Regions from separate parts of the Rhizobium sp. MHM7A genome, predicted to be linked through region 1. Evidence: riboswitches for the same ligand, from Rfam matches in the RefSeq annotation. Region 1 holds a riboswitch; the other holds the start of a gene.
What was found. Region 1 has a riboswitch for cobalamin ahead of bluB (5,6-dimethylbenzimidazole synthase). Riboswitches for the same ligand answer to the same signal wherever they lie in the genome.
Positions count from the first base shown of each region.

Region 2: another riboswitch for cobalamin. It lies ahead of cobU (bifunctional adenosylcobinamide kinase/adenosylcobinamide-phosphate guanylyltransferase); the one in region 1 lies ahead of bluB (5,6-dimethylbenzimidazole synthase).

Region 1 covers NZ_VCHT01000009.1:225,348-233,227, forward strand. Annotated here, with positions in the region: gene FFR93_RS26355 (M28 family peptidase) at 1-1,122, opposite strand, end outside; gene FFR93_RS26360 (M20 family metallopeptidase) at 1,115-2,539, opposite strand; gene FFR93_RS26365 (GntR family transcriptional regulator) at 2,711-3,352, shown strand; gene FFR93_RS26370 (DUF2865 domain-containing protein) at 3,557-4,657, shown strand; gene bluB (5,6-dimethylbenzimidazole synthase) at 4,661-5,350, opposite strand; cobalamin riboswitch at 5,392-5,579, opposite strand; gene FFR93_RS26380 (HAMP domain-containing methyl-accepting chemotaxis protein) at 5,885-7,762, shown strand; gene FFR93_RS26385 (hypothetical protein) at 7,822-7,880, shown strand, end outside.
Region 2 covers NZ_VCHT01000002.1:856,795-864,674, forward strand. Annotated here, with positions in the region: partial or broken gene FFR93_RS12500 (chloride channel protein) at 1-1,303, opposite strand, end outside; cobalamin riboswitch at 1,530-1,922, shown strand; gene cobU (bifunctional adenosylcobinamide kinase/adenosylcobinamide-phosphate guanylyltransferase) at 2,220-2,729, shown strand; gene cobW (cobalamin biosynthesis protein CobW) at 2,734-3,789, shown strand; gene cobN (cobaltochelatase subunit CobN) at 3,793-7,788, shown strand; gene cobO (cob(I)yrinic acid a,c-diamide adenosyltransferase) at 7,785-7,880, shown strand, end outside.

The DNA of each region.
Region 1 (7,880 bases):
CGCCGTCAGCGTCTTGGCGGGCCCCGGCGGCTGATGGCTGAGGCTGCCGAACATCGAGGGGATTCCGACACCCCAGAATGACTGATCCGCGGCTCGGCCATGCCGTCTGCCGGCATGCTTTTGTCCGGTTACGCTCTCGATTACATCTAGCGCCAGCGGCCTCAGTTCATCGATGACAGCGGAATTGGTGAGCACGGTTGCGCCCTCGCCGCCCGTGGAGTCGACATTGACATGCACGGCGCAACGGCGATCGAGTTCGTCGAAAAATTCGTCCGCATACCATGCCGAGCCGGAATAGCGGCCGTGCGAATGGCCTGACCAGAAGCAGATGCGCAAGCCGCGTCGCCAATCACCTGCATGAAGGGCCAGCAGGCGCGCCGCCTCCAGCATGGTCGCGTTCGCGCCGCCATTGTCCATGACGCCGAAATGCCAGGTGTCATGATGGCCTGAAAACAGCACGAATGGTTTGTCCTCGCCTGACGGCTGAAGTTCGGCGACAAGCAGCGGCGTCTTGCGCCAGCCGGTATCGACCTCTGCCGTCAGCGTCGCCCGCACCCTTTCGCCGCGCGCGAGCCTTTCGTGCAGGCGCACCCCATCTTCCCGCGCGATGGTGCAGATCACGGTCTTCGGCAGGTGGGCGCGCGTGTGTTGCGATGGGCTGCCCCAGACGGGCGACACGCACATTTCGTAGAGATGCTCATTCGGGCTGACATGAATCTCGCCGACAGCGCCGGCCGCGCTCGCCAATACGGCGACTTCCTCCGTCGCAATTCCGTCGATTAGGACGATCTTGCCGGCCAGGTCCCTGCCAAAAAAATCGGCTTCCTTGCCTTCGCCGACATATGCGAGGTCGCCGCTTATGCCCGCTGTGGAAACCGACATGGAATGGGTAATACAACGGAGACTTTCGCCTTTGACCTCGACCTTCGCAGGACCGGGCAAGCTGATGAAGGCATCATGCGACAGCAACTGCGTCCTGTATCCGTAGCTCTCCATCTGCGCCTGAAGATAATGAAAGCTCTCGAGTTCCTCCGGCGTTCCAGACAATTTCACCCGACGGGCGAACTCGCGGATATGGGCCATCAGGCGTTCAGGATCGGGCTGAAAGTCCGGGTTAGGCATCAGCCTTCTCCGGCAATGGCGGCTCGACGTCATCCGGGATCGGATTGACGAAAGGCGTACGCTCAAGTCGCGCTCTGTGATCGGCTTTGGCAGCTTCGATCAATCGGGGATTACAGATGAGATCGATGGCCGTGCTCGCCATCACCTTGGCGGCGTGTTCGGTTCCCTTGTGTGCAGCCGGCAGTTTGCCTTGCGCAACCAGCTGCCAGGAATGTCCGGGCGTGCCGATGGCATAGGTAGCGCCTCGCATCTGCACGGTTGGCACCACCCAGCTGACGGTTCCGACATCGGTGGAGCCGACCAGTGTGCCGTCACCGGCATTCAAAGGAAATATCTCCTCGCAGAGCGCCTGCCCCTCCTTCGGTTTCAGCGCGAACCGACCATAGGACGCGGCGATATCTTCTGCATTGAAGGTCTGCTGGAACTTGCGGGCTGTCGCCCGGTCGGCATCATCGAATGGGGGCGGGCCAAGCCGCTGCAGATGGGCGAACATGCACTTTTCAAGGGGTGTATTGCCGACGAGATTGGCATCGCCGCTGACGATTTCACTGCGGACGATCGTCTCGGTCATCAGGGCCGCACCTTCGGCAACTTTTTTGACGCGGGCAACCAGAGACAGGAGCTCCGGCAAGGTCCTTGCACGGACGAGATAGCGTACCGTCGCGCGCGCCTGCACGACGTTAGGCGCGCCGCCACCAGCGTCAGTGATGGCGTAGTGGATGCGCGCGGTCGAAGGCATGTGCTCGCGCATATAGTTCACGCCGACATTCATCAACTCCACCGCATCGAGAGCGCTGCGGCCGAGGTGTGGCGTGGCGGAGGCATGCGACGCCCTCCCGGAAAAATGGAAGTTGATCTCATTGCAGGCGAGCGAAATGGGGTTGTTGACGCCGGCAAAGGCTGCGGGATGCCAGGAGATGGCGATATCGACGTCGTCGAAAACGCCGGCGCGCACCATGAAACCCTTCGAAGAGCCGCCTTCCTCGGCTGGGCAGCCGTAATAGCGCACCCTTCCCTTCAAACCACTTTTTGCGAGGAAATCCTTTACCGCGGCGGCAGCGAGCATGGATCCGGCGCCTAGCATATTATGGCCGCAGCCGTGGCCATTGCCGCCGTCGACCAAGGGGCGCTGCTCGGCAATACCGGCCTCCTGGCTCAAACCCGGCAGCGCATCGAACTCGCCAAGGATCGCGATGACCGGGCCACCCTCGCCCGCCTCTCCCATGACCGCCGTCGGCAACCCGGCAATGCCGCGCTCGACACGAAAGCCTTCCCTTTCCAGCATGCGGGCGTGCTCTTCGGCCGAATGATGTTCGAGGTAATTCGTCTCCGGAATATCCCAGATGCGGTCGCTTAACTCGAAGAACGCCGCGCGCTTTCTCTCGACGATTTCCCAAACGGCATCTGAATTCTGCATGGATTTACAATCCGCCTTATAAAGTGGTAATCAAATTGGCGCCAATTTATGCTCCAATTGCATCAGGCGCGCAAGGCATGAGCATGAATATTTTTCGATGCCGATGTCGCCTCGTTGTTGGCCGAGGCAGAGCTATGATAGTCATCGCCGAAATCGGGCTGGGAGAATTGAATGATTTCGCTGGAAGGCGACGCGACAGCGCAAGCACAAGAGCCGCAAGCCATCGATGTGACCGAACTCATTCTCCAGGATATCCTTGCCGGTCGCCTCCCGCCCGGAACCTGGTTGAAGCAGATCGATCTCGAGAGGCGGTATAACTGTACACGGCCCGAGGTTCGCAGGGCTCTCGACAGACTGGTGCAGAAGCGACTGGTGGAGCATATCCCCAATCGCGGTTATCACGTCCATGAGCAGGACGGGCGCCGCGCTCAGGAGGTCAGCGACATTCGCGTCATCCTCGAAGTGGCCGTCAGCGACCGCATCATCGCGAATGCGAGCGAGGCCGATATTGCAAATTTGCGGGTTCTGGCTTTACGCTTCGACGATCTTGTGCTGAACGGCACCATGCTTGAACTTTACGAAGCCAATCTCGCCTTCCATCGCCATCTGCTTGCTCTCGCCGGCAACCAGGAACTCGTGGAACTGATCACGGAAATTCGGCAGCGGACGTCTTCCGCGCCGGTGTCGCAGTGGCGAACGCGCGCCCGCATAGAGCAATCCGGCCGCGAACATCAGCAGATGGTCGACGCGATAGAGAAACGCGACACCGATGGCCTGATGGAGCTGACACGCAGGCACATTCTTCAAGGCTGATCGGCCTCAATGACGACCGTCAGCTGTCGCTGGAACTTAGGCATAATCGGAATAGCTGGAGCGACGAGCGCCAGGCGCTCTGCTGGATAAGATCGCGAAAATACGCTAAGAAATCCTCTGAGCTTATTAAGAGAAATGAGCTATGAAACGCACGGGGTGACGTCGCATTCGATACCCCACCGATTGCTTATTCCGGGACGAGTCGTGAAACGCCGAAACCTGTCTCTTGCATTTCTTCTAGCGTTGGCATCGCCCGCCGCCGCGCAGTCCAGCGCCGTCTGCAACGACCTGCGCGGTCGTCTTGCCGAACTGCCGCGGTCGATCGGCAACGGCAACGGTCCGGAAGCGCGCCAATATGCCAGCGCAATCGCCGAGCAGAACCTCGAGCTGCGCAAGGTCCGCAACGATCTGCGCAGCTACGGCTGCACCTCGGGCAGCATGCTCGTGATCGGCGGCGAGAATGCCGATTTTTGCGCCGAGCTCTCAGACGCCGAAGCCCGGATGATCGACAATATCCGTTATCTCCAGGAGCGCCGCAACGAGCTGCGCAGCCAAGCCGGCGGCGATGACGGCGCGCGCCGTGAATTGACGGCTGCGCTCGAACGCAATGGCTGCAACAGCGAAAATTTCTATGCGCCGACAGAGCGCAGCGCCAGCGAGGCCGCCCCAAGCGTCGAAGAACAGGCGATGCGCACCGACACCTTCATCGCGCTCGGTAGCGGTGAAGAGGCCGATCCGCGTTACGGCCTGCCGAGGGCTGAAATGTTTTCGCCGGTCAGCACCATCTGCGTTCGCAGCTGCGACGGCGGCTTCTTCCCGATCAGCTCGAACACCACCTCGGTCGATTTCGGCCGGGATGCCCAGACCTGCGCCAAAATGTGCCCTGGCATCGAGACAGAACTCTTCTATCGCGACGTGACCAGTACCGAGGCCTCGAACATGATCTCGGTCGCGACGGGCGCTCCCTACAGCGCCATGAAGAACGCCTTCGCCTACAAGAACCGCGCGCCTGGCGAGAAAAATTCCTGCGCCTGCAATCTCACCGCCTATTACGAGGAGATGCGTGGCAAGCAGGCCCTAAGCGAGCCGCCGCAGCAGGGTTCGATCACAACGATCCGCACCACCCCCCCGGCGAAGGACACTGCAGCAGCAGCGGCCCCGCAGCAACCATCCGTTCCCGAGCGTCCCTACGACCCCACGCGGAACAAGATCCGTCAGGTCGGCCCGCAATTCCTTGCAGGCGACCAGGGCTCGATCGATCTTGCCAATCCGGCAACGCCGGGCCCACAACCGCAACAGCAGTAACTGCTAGGGGTCGTTGCGTCCCCATCCGTCGTGGAAAACCAGTTCCTCGAGCGGCAGCCGCTGCCGCCAGCCTTTGATCGAGAGTTCCGGTTCCTCATATAGCCGGTCGACAAAGCCGGCGCAGAGCCAGGCGACCACTTCGATATGCTCGGGGATGCCGAGAATGGTTTTCAGGTCACCTTCACGGAAGATGCTGACCCAGCCGATGCCGACCCCCTCGGCGCGGGCGGCAAGCCAGAGATTCTGAATGGCGCAAACGGTCGAATAGGAATCCATCCGCCGATTGTGCGTCCGTCCCAGCACCACGCCGCCGCCGCGAGTGGGGTCGCAGGTCACGCATATACCGAGCGGCGCCTCCACGATGCCTTCGAGCTTGAGGGATCGATAGGCCTGCCGCCGCTCACCTTCAAACATCGACGCTGCCTCATCGTTGGCCACAGCAAAGGCGTCGCGCACGCGCGAGCGGACGGCTGCACTTTTGACCAGAATGAAATTCCATGGCTGCATGAAGCCGACCGAAGGTGCATGATGCGCGGCTGTCAGAAGCCGCGCCACGAGGTCGTCGGGCAAGGGATCGGGCAGGAACTGGCTGCGCACGTCACGTCGCGTCATGATCGCGTGATACACCGCCTCGCGCTCGGCCGGCGAAAAACCGGATGCCGCCGAAAGGGCATCCACATCAAAGGGTCGCATCGTCATATCCCCAACAACGCAACCGCCCGCCGTCCGCGCGGGTTGGGTCTATCTCGCCAGGCCGGTCTTCTGACTTGGCTTCATCCATCTGCCGCAGCCTTCCCGGCAAAAGCCAGTGGCACGATGAAGCGGCAGACGTCGGCCTTACAGCGTTGGGCACGTTCCGGCATTGCACCGGATTCCCGATTCTCCCGCCCAAAGGGCGAGCACCTGACGGCGCATCTATTTCAGGAAACCGGCGCGGCGGCAAGTGCGGGCAGACTGACCCTGAACCACGACCGCAGACGGCTGATCAGGGGCAGACAGCTCCGCATCGGCGATCTTTTGGTTGCGGGAGGAACAGCCTCTGTGTGCCTACCCATCCTCCTCTACTTTATGATTTCTTCATACATCAAATCCACACTGCCTTTGCGCGTTTTGGGTCGCAAATCAGACATGGGCATGAGCGCTCGTGATGTGACCGTCAGCGTCGATGCCGTGCAGATATGCCGGTCGCAAAGATGGTCGACCGAGCCGCAATTCCAGGCTCCGCGGATGTTCCAATTCTTGAAAACCATGCCCCTGACAGCCAAGCTGGCTGTGATCATCGTCGCCGTCAATGTATGCTGCATTTCCGCTTTCGCCACCTATACGTGGATGTATGAAACCCGGGCGCTGATCGATAGCGCCAAGGCGAACTGGTCCAAGGATGCGGAACAGTTTGCCTCTCTGGCCGCCGGCGGCGTGAAATGGGGCAAGGCGAACGCCGTTCGCGAAGCCTATTCGCTGTACCGTGACGACCCCTCGCTCGATCTCGTTCAATTTGCCGCATTCAACGCGGAGCCTGCTGCCGTCGACACCTGGACGCGCGACGGCATTTCCGGTTTGCCGACGCCGGCCGACCTGGCGACGCGCCTCAGCGCCAAACCTGACAAAACGACAGTCGATGACAACGGAATGTCCGCCGGTCTGGTCACGATTATTGCGCCGCTGCCGCTGGACAAGTCTGGCAAGACAACCGGCTACGTCGTTACGAACTGGTCTGTCGAAAAGATAGCTTCCGAAGTCCGCCAGAAGGTTCTCGTTTCGCTGCTCACCCAATCCGTCATCACTGCCTTCGCAGTCATCGCTCTCCTTCTCGCAATGCGCAGCCTGGTGGGCCGGCCCCTCAGGATCCTCAGCAAACGAATTGGCGCGTTGCAGAATGGCGACCTCGCCTCCCCCGTCGCCTACAGGGAAAATGGCGACGAAATCGGCTTTCTCGCGCGTGCGCTGGAAGTCTTCCGTCACGAGGCGATCGCAAAGGTCGAAAGAGAGCAGGCCGCTGCCGAGCAGAGCGCCTCGTTCGATGCCGAACGGGCGCGCAATGCATTGTTGACGGAAGAAGCCGGCAACAGGCAACGGCTAGTGATGACCACTCTTGCGAACGCATTGGAAAAGCTGGCCGCCGGCGACTTCTCGGTTCAGCTTGCCGATCTAGGCCCTGAATTCGACAAGTTGCGCCAGGATTTCAACAACATGGTCCAGGCCGTCGCGGCCGCGCTGACAGAGATAAAGATCGCTTCCGTTGCGGTTGAGGGCGGTTCAAGTGAACTGGCCTCCTCCGCAGATCAGCTTGCCAAGCGGACCGAACAGCAGGCGGCAGCACTGGAACAGACGGCTGCGGCACTGGATGAAGTGACCACGACCGTCAAGACCTCGTCGCAGCGGGCCGAAAATGCTGGACAATTGGTCGAGGAAACCAAGCGAAGTGCTCACGTCTCGGCGACGGTCGTGCGCGACGCGATCGGAGCGATGGACCGGATCCAGACCTCCTCCAGCCAGATCGGGCGCATCATCGGCGTCATCGACGAAATCGCATTCCAGACGAACCTGCTGGCGCTGAATGCCGGCGTCGAGGCCGCGCGCGCCGGCGAGGCCGGCAAGGGTTTTGCGGTTGTCGCACAGGAGGTTCGTGAACTCGCCCAGCGCTCGGCAAACGCGGCAAAGGAAATCAAGAACCTGATCAACGTTTCCGGCCAGGAGGTTGCCGCCGGCGTCGGGCTGGTGAACGAGACCGGTGATGCTCTCCTGAAGATCGAGGAGCAGATCAATCGCATCAGCGACAGCATCGCTACCCTCGTTCAGTCCTATCGCGAGCAGGCGACCGGTCTGCAGGAAATCAACGGCGCGATCAACCAGATGGATCACGCGACGCAGCAGAACGCGGCGATGGTCGAAGAAACGAACGCGGCCTGCCAGGAGCTGCTGTTGCAGGGACGCCAGCTGCAGGATTCGGCCGGCCGGTTCGTTGTCGGCTCGACCGTGGCGGGCGAGCCAAGGCCCGTCCAGCCGAGCGCCCGCCAAAATCGTGCAGAACCCAAAGCCATCATGCCACGACATGCCGGAAATGCAGCCATTGCCGCTTCTCCCAGTGCCTGGGAGGAGTTCTGATGTCGTCCTCGCCCGATAAGCCCCATTTCTCAGCAACTGATCACAGGAAGGGAACAGTTATGAAGAGAGTTGTGACCACATTGCTTTTCGCCTCAGCCGCATTCGTCGCACCCATCGG
Region 2 (7,880 bases), on a different contig from region 1:
GGAGTAGCCGAAGGTCGAGCGCACGACGAGCGAGGAGGTGATGACGGCAGCAAGAACCAGTGCCGTGATCGGGAAATCGCCGGTGATCTCGAGCGCCAGGAACGTCATCGTCAGCGGCCCGCCAATGACGGCGACAGCAAGCGAACTCATGCCGACCACCGCATAAATGACCGGCGTCAACGTCGCATCGGCGAAATAGGGGCCGCAATAAGCAAAGAGCTTGCCGAGCAGGGCGCCCATAAACAGCGAGGCGAAGAACAGACCGCCCCTGAATCCGGAGCCGATCGAGATTGCCGAGGCAAGGGATTTCAGGAGGAAGAGACCGATCAGGGCCGGGATCGCCACGTCGCGGGAAAGGTTGAGATGCAGCGCGCCGTGGCCGGCCGAAAGCACCTGCGGCGAGGCCATTGCCAAGAGTCCGACGATGATGCCGCCGAGCGCCGGGCGGAAGGGCGGGGCAATCGAGCTTTTGCGGGCAAGCTCCTCGACGAATGCCACGCCCTGCATGAGGAGGATGCCAACGCCGGCGCAGAAGACGCCGAGCAGCAGTGCCGGGATGTAATCGGCCGGCACGACCGAGCCGAAGCTGCCGATATCGATGGTGAAATCCCCCTCGGCAAGCAATCGCGCGACTAGGGTGGACACGAGGGCGGAGACGACGACCGGTGTCAGTGAGACGATCGCATAGGTGCCGATGATCAGCTCAAAGGCATAGAAGGCGCCGGTCAGCGGCGCGTTGAACGCGGCAGCGATAGCGCCGGCCGCGCCGCAGCCGACGAGGATGCGTAGGTCCGAGCGGCGGAGCTGCAGCTTCAGGCCGAATTTGGAGGCGATGCCTGCGGCGAGCTGGGTATAACCCGCCTCCAGGCCGACGGAGGCGCCGAAGCCATTCGAGATCAGATTCTGCACGGCCACGATGATGCTGTCGGTGAGTGACAGGCGGCCGCCATGCAGCGCATTGGCCTCGATCGGGTCGACCATCGGCTTCTTGCGCCGTTTCGCCAGTACAAAGAGCAAGAGGCCGAGCAAGAGGCCGCCTATCACAGGAGCTGTGAGCAGCAGCAGCTTGTCGTCGATCAGCGAGGAGCTCAGCCTCTCATCGTCCGATATGCCCGAAGATCAGCTGGTGCAGCTCGTTGGAAACCAGGCTCATCCCTGTGACGGCAAGCCCAGAGGCGATGCCGACGACAGCGCCCGCCAGCGACAGGCCGACATCGCTGCGGCGGGTCAGCGCGCGCAGCCGCCCGGGGTCGAAGAAAACACGCAGCGCCCGCAGGCGGCGCCGATCCAATTTCATAAGCATGGCCAGACAACTAGGCGGGAGAGACCCGGTCAAGGGCGACAACGCAGTCCGCTTGCGATGGAATTGCGGCGAAAAGCCGGCGGGCCGATCAAATATTCACGACGTAAGTCTCTGATTAAAGACGACATTTTCGGTAAAGTCAGTCGCATTGGCTTTGGACATTCACGTGATTCAGCCCCGGGGTGGCGGCGAAGGTCGGTTGACTTCATCTCCCGGCTTGCCTAACCATCCTGACATAACGGATGGTTCCGGATCCGCGTTACGCTTTCCGGATGAAAAGGGAATGTGACGGGGCGGACCCAAACCGGGCGCCTTCATCACAGCCGACCCCGCGACTGTAGAGCGGTCAGGGTCTTCCATCCGGCATCGAGACTTTCCGTTGGCAGCCTGCAAGGGTGGGGGCGGGCGGAACGGACGAGATGCCGGAAAAGCCACTGGATATGCATGGTGATCAACCGGGGTCGGACGCCTCTATATCTACGAATCGTCCACCTTTTCATCGATGCAGCCGGGAAGGCGAGGCAGATCCGCCGGTACAATCAGGGGCGACCGGAAACGGTCGTCCCGATCGTGCCGATACCCGCGAGCCAGGAGACCTGCCATCGGTGCCGGGCATAATGCCCAATTTGGGCGCATTGCTCGCTGCCAGCACGGAGGTTGTTTTGGCTGAACGATCGAATTCGGCGCTGCCTTCGGCGGCGCGTACGGGTTTCCCCTTCTCCCCAGTGGGGAGAAGGTGGCCCGACGGGTCGGATGAGGGGGCCACGCAGCACCTCCGTCCTTTTGCTCTTCGCTTGCGCTCGGCGCATTCACGGCTTCGCCGCTCACCCCCTCAACCGCCTGCCGACACCTTCTCCCCGCTGGGGAGAAGAGGGATGTGGAGCCGCCCCACCTTCTCTCGCAGGAGCGTCCGAGCATGACCGCCACCCTCATCCTCGGCGGCGCCCGCTCCGGCAAATCCCGATTTGCCGAAAATCTCGTCATTTCCACCGGCCTCGAGCGCCATTATATCGCGACCGGCCGTGCCTGGGACGACGAGATGCAGGCGCGTATCGACCAGCATAAGGACGATCGCGGCCCCTCTTGGATCACGCATGAGGAGCCGCTGGCGCTTGCCGAGCGACTTGCGGCTATCGATGGCGAGGGTAGGGCGATCCTGGTCGATTGCCTGACGCTCTGGCTTACCAATCTGATGATGGACGGGCGTGATATTGCGGTTCAGGCTGCTGCGCTTGCCGCCTGGTTGCCGCAGGCGAAGGCGCAGCTCGTTATCGTTTCCAATGAAGTCGGCCTCGGCATCGTGCCCGAGAATCGCATGGCGCGGGATTTTCGCGACCATGCCGGCCGGCTGCACCAAATGATCGCGGCGAAGGCCGTCGAAGTTTATTTCATCGCGGCTGGTCTGCCGCTGAAAATGAAGGGTTAAGTGTATGAACCAGCAGAAAATCCCCGCAACCGTCATCACCGGCTTCCTCGGCGCCGGCAAGACGACGATGATCCGCAACCTGCTCACCAATGCCGGCGGCAAAAAGATTGCGCTCATCATCAACGAGTTCGGCGATCTCGGCGTTGATGGGGAGGTGCTGAAGGGCTGCGGCGCAGAGAATTGCACCGAGGACGACATTATCGAACTCACCAATGGCTGTATCTGCTGCACCGTCGCCGACGATTTCATTCCGACTATGACGAAGCTCCTGGAACGCGAACAGAGGCCCGACCATATCGTCATCGAAACCTCCGGCCTCGCCCTGCCGCAGCCGCTGGTCGCCGCTTTCAACTGGCCCGATATCCGTACGCAAGTGACCGTCGACGGCGTCATCACCGTTGTCGACAGCGCGGCCGTTGCCGCCGGTCGTTTCGCCGACGATCACGATGCGGTCGAGGCGGCGCGCAACGACGACGACTCGCTCGATCATGAGAGCCCGATCGAGGAGCTGTTCGAAGACCAGCTCACATGCGCCGATCTCATCGTCCTCAACAAGACCGACCTGATCGATGAAGATGGCCTCGGCCGCGTGAAGAGCGAAGTCGCCTCCCGCATTGCCCGCAGGCCGGTCATGATCGAGGCCAGGAATGGCGAGGTGCCGGCAGGCGTGTTGCTCGGTCTCGGCATCGGCACGGAAGACGATATCGCCAACCGCAAGTCCCATCACGAGCTGGAGCACGAGGAGGGAGCGCCGCATGATCACGACGAGTTCGACAGCTTCGTTGTCGAACTCGGCGCTGTTTCCGATCCGCAAGGCTTTGTCGAGAAGCTGAAAGGGATCATCGCCGAGCACGACGTGCTGCGCCTCAAGGGCTTCATCGACGTCTCGGGCAAGCCCATGCGCCTGCAGCTGCAGGCCGTCGGCAGCCGCATCGACCAGTATTTCGACCGCGCCTGGGCACCGGGCGAGGCGCGCCGTACGCGCCTTGTCGTCATCGGCTTGCACGAGATAAATCAGGACGCGGTGCGCAAGGCCATCGAAGCGCTCGTTCAGGGATAACAGATGCATCTGCTTCTGGCCCAGCAGGGAACGATCAGCGACGGCGAGGAGGCAATCGACCTCGGACAGTCGCCGGGCGATATCCTGTTCCTTTCGGCTGCCGACACCGAACTTGCCGCGATCGCGGCCGCCTATCGCGGGTGTGAGGGGATGCCTCATTCGCTGAGGCTCGCGAATCTGATGAGCCTCAAGCATCCGATGTCGATCGATACCTATGTCGAACGAACGGCCCGGCACGCCAAGCTGATTGTGGTGCGTGCGCTCGGCGGCGCCAGCTATTTCGATTATGCGCTGGAGGCGCTGCACTCCGTTGCCGCTCGCAACGGTGCACTGATTGCGGCATTGCCTGGGGATGCGAAGCCGGACGCCGGGCTGGCGCCGTTTTCGAATGTAGCGCTTGAGGATCTCAATGGGCTCTGGGCCTATCTGATCGAGGGCGGCGATACCAATACGCGGAGCTTCCTTGCTTATGCCTCGGCGATGCTGTCGGGCGCGGAGAAGCCGGCGCCGGCAGTGCCCTTGATGAAGGCGGGGATCTGGTGGCCGGAGCGAGGGGCGATTGGTGTCGAGGAGTGGCGGCGGGTGACAGCACCGTCATCGACAGAGGGGGGTACCCCAAGCTCAACAGAAGAGGTGGAATTCGAACCCACGCCCCCCATCGTCGCCATCAGCTTCTACCGTGCCCTCGTCCAGAGCGGCGAGACCGAGCCGGTCGAGGCGCTGGTCGAGGCCCTGGCCGCACTTGGCCTGCGGCCGCTGCCGGTCTTTGCCTATAGCCTGAAGGATCCCGTTTCGACAGGCATTCTCGAGAGCGTGTTTTCGGCGTTGAAACCCGATGTCGTCATCAACACAACGGGCTTTGCGGTCTCTGCACCGGGCGCGGACCGGCAACCGACGGTGCTGGAGGCGAATGACGCCATCGTGCTGCAGGCGGTCCTGTCGGCCTCGTCGAAGGAAGCCTGGGAGGCTTCGTCTCAGGGCCTGTCGGCGCGCGATCTCGGCATGAATGTGGCGCTGCCTGAAGTCGACGGGCGCGTGTTGGCGCGGGCAATCTCCTTCAAGACGGCGGCCCGCTACGATGCGGCGGTCGAGACCACTATCGTTGCAAACGTGCCCGATGCGGGCCGGGTGCGCTATACGGCGGGACTCGCCGCCAACTGGATGCGGCTGCGTCGCACGCGGGCCCATAGCCGGCGCATCGCCCTCGTAATGGCGAACTATCCGAACCGCGACGGCCGGCTCGGCAACGGCGTCGGCCTTGACACGCCAGCCGGCAGCATTGAGGTGTTGCGCGCGATGGCGGCGGCGGGCTATCCGGTCGCCGATGCCCCGGCCGACGGCGACGCGCTGATCCGGCATCTGATGGAGGGGCCGACCAATTCCGGGCACGACGGCAGGGTTATCCGCGAGACGCTTTCGCAGAGTCACTACAAAGGTTTCCTGGGATCTCTTCCCAAAAAGATTCAGGATGAGGTGGCGGATCGCTGGGGCGATCCCGAAGACGATCCCTATTTTTGCGGTGGCGGCTTCGCCCTGCCTTTTGCCCGCTTCGGCGGCGTCCTCGTCGGCATCCAGCCGGCGCGCGGGTACAATATCGACCCCAAGGAAAGCTATCATTCGCCGGATCTCGTGCCGCCGCACGGGTATCTTGCCTTCTATGCCTTCCTGCGCGGCGAATTCGGCGCGCATGCGGTCATTCACATGGGCAAACACGGCAATCTCGAATGGCTGCCGGGCAAGGCGCTGGCGCTTTCGGAAGATTGTTATCCCGAGGCAATCCTCGGGCCGCTACCGCATCTCTATCCCTTCATCGTCAACGATCCGGGCGAGGGCACGCAGGCCAAGCGCCGAACTGGCGCGGTCATCATCGACCACCTGACGCCACCTTTGACGCGGGCCGAAAGTTACGGGCCGCTCAAGGACCTGGAGGCGCTTGTCGACGAATATTACGAAGCCTCGGGCGGCGACCCTCGCCGCATCCGATTGCTCAGCCGGCAGATTCTCGACCTTGTGACCGATATCGGCCTCGACCGCGATGCGGGGATTGCGAAAGGCGAGAGCGAAGGTGAGGCGCTGAAGAAGCTCGACGCCTATCTCTGCGATCTCAAGGAAATGCAGATCCGCGATGGGCTGCATGTGTTCGGCGTTTCGCCGCAGGGGCGGCTGCTTACAGACTTGACCGTGGCGTTGGCGCGGGTCCCGCGCGGGCTGGGAGAGGGCGGGGATGCGAGTTTGCAGCGGGCGATTGCTGCGGACGCGGGATTGAGCGTGGTGCCCGCGATACCCCCCTCTGCCCTGCCGGACATCTCCCCCACAAGGGGGGAGATCGGCAAGTCGCTTGGGCTTGGTACAAAAGAAGCGTTGGAGAATGCCTCACCTTCGGCGGAGGAGATGGAGCGAGACCTCTCATCCCCGACCTCCCACCTTGTGGGGGAGATGTTCAGCAGGACAGAGGGGGGAGCCTCCATCTTCGACCCTCTCGATTGCGACATGGCCACCGCCTGGGCTCGCCCTAAACCGGCAATCCTAGCAGATATTCTCGACGCCCCCTGGCGAACCAACGGCGATACCGTCGAACGCATCGAATTGCTCGCCGCGAAGTTCGTTTTCGGCGAGATGGAATGCCCGCCTCTCTGGTCCCAAACCAGATCGGTACTCTCCGAGATTGAAACTCATCTCAAACCCTCCATCCTCGCCTGCGGCCGCGCCGAGATCGATGGGCTTCTCAAAGGACTCGACGGCCGCTTCGTCGCCCCCGGCCCCTCCGGTGCCCCGACCCGCGGCCGGTCGGACGTGCTGCCGACGGGCCGAAATTTCTATTCGGTCGACAGCCGCGCGGTGCCTACGCCAGCGGCCTATGAACTGGGCAAGAAATCGGCCGAATTGGTGGTGCGCCGCTATGTGCAGGATCACGGCGAATGGCCGGTTTCCTTCGGGCTGACGGCCTGGGGCACGTCGAACATGCGCACCGGCGGTGACGATATCGCCCAGGCGCTGGCGCTGATCGGTGTCAAGCCGCTCTGGGACATGAGTTCGCGCCGCGTTACCGGCTACGAGATCATACCGCCGGCGTCGCTCGGGCGACCGCGGGTGGATGTGACGCTGCGCATATCCGGCTTCTTTCGCGATGCTTTTCCGGAGCAGATCGCGCTGTTCGACAAGGCGATCCGGGCTGTTGGCGCGCTCGACGAGGATGAGGTCGATAATCCGATCGCTGTGCGTATGCGCGGCGAGGCGGCAAGCCTTGCCGCCGCCGGTCTCGACGCCGCGTCCGCGAGACGGCGGGCGGGCTACCGCGTTTTCGGCTCGAAACCCGGCGCCTACGGTGCGGGCCTGCAGGCGCTGATCGACGAGAAGGGCTGGGAGCGGCGAGCCGATCTCGCCGAAGCCTATCTTGTCTGGGGCTCCTATGCCTATGGCGCCGGTGGGGAGGGCAGGGCCGAGCGCGGTCTGTTCGAGGAACGGCTGCGCTCGCTGCAGGCCGTCATCCAGAACCAGGACAATCGCGAGCACGATCTGCTCGACAGCGACGACTATTACCAGTTCGAGGGCGGCATGGCGGCGGCGGCCGAACAGCTCGCAGGCACGCGGCCTGCAATCTATCATAACGATCACTCCAGGCCCGAACGGCCAGTGATCCGTTCGCTCGAAGAGGAAATCGGCCGCGTCGTGCGCGGCCGAGTCGTCAATCCGAAATGGATATCGGGCGTCATGCGCCACGGCTACAAGGGAGCAGCCGAGATCGCCGCCACCGTCGATTATCTCTTCGCCTTCGCGGCGACGACGGGCGCGGTCGGTGCGCATCATTTCGACGCGGTCTATCAGGCCTTCGTCGCCGATCCGGCCGTGCGCAGCTTCATGATCGAGAAGAACCCGGCGGCATTCGACGAGATGAGGGAGCGGCTCGGAGAAGCGATCGACCGCGGCCTTTGGACGCCGCGCAGCAATTCGGCCCGGTTCGACCTGACCGCCACACAACTGAATGAGGTGCATCGATGAGCGACGAGACCACGGACAACGACCCAGGCGGCAAGGACGATGTGAGCCACGCCGAGAAGATGGCGAAGAAGAAGGCCGCGCGCGACAAGATC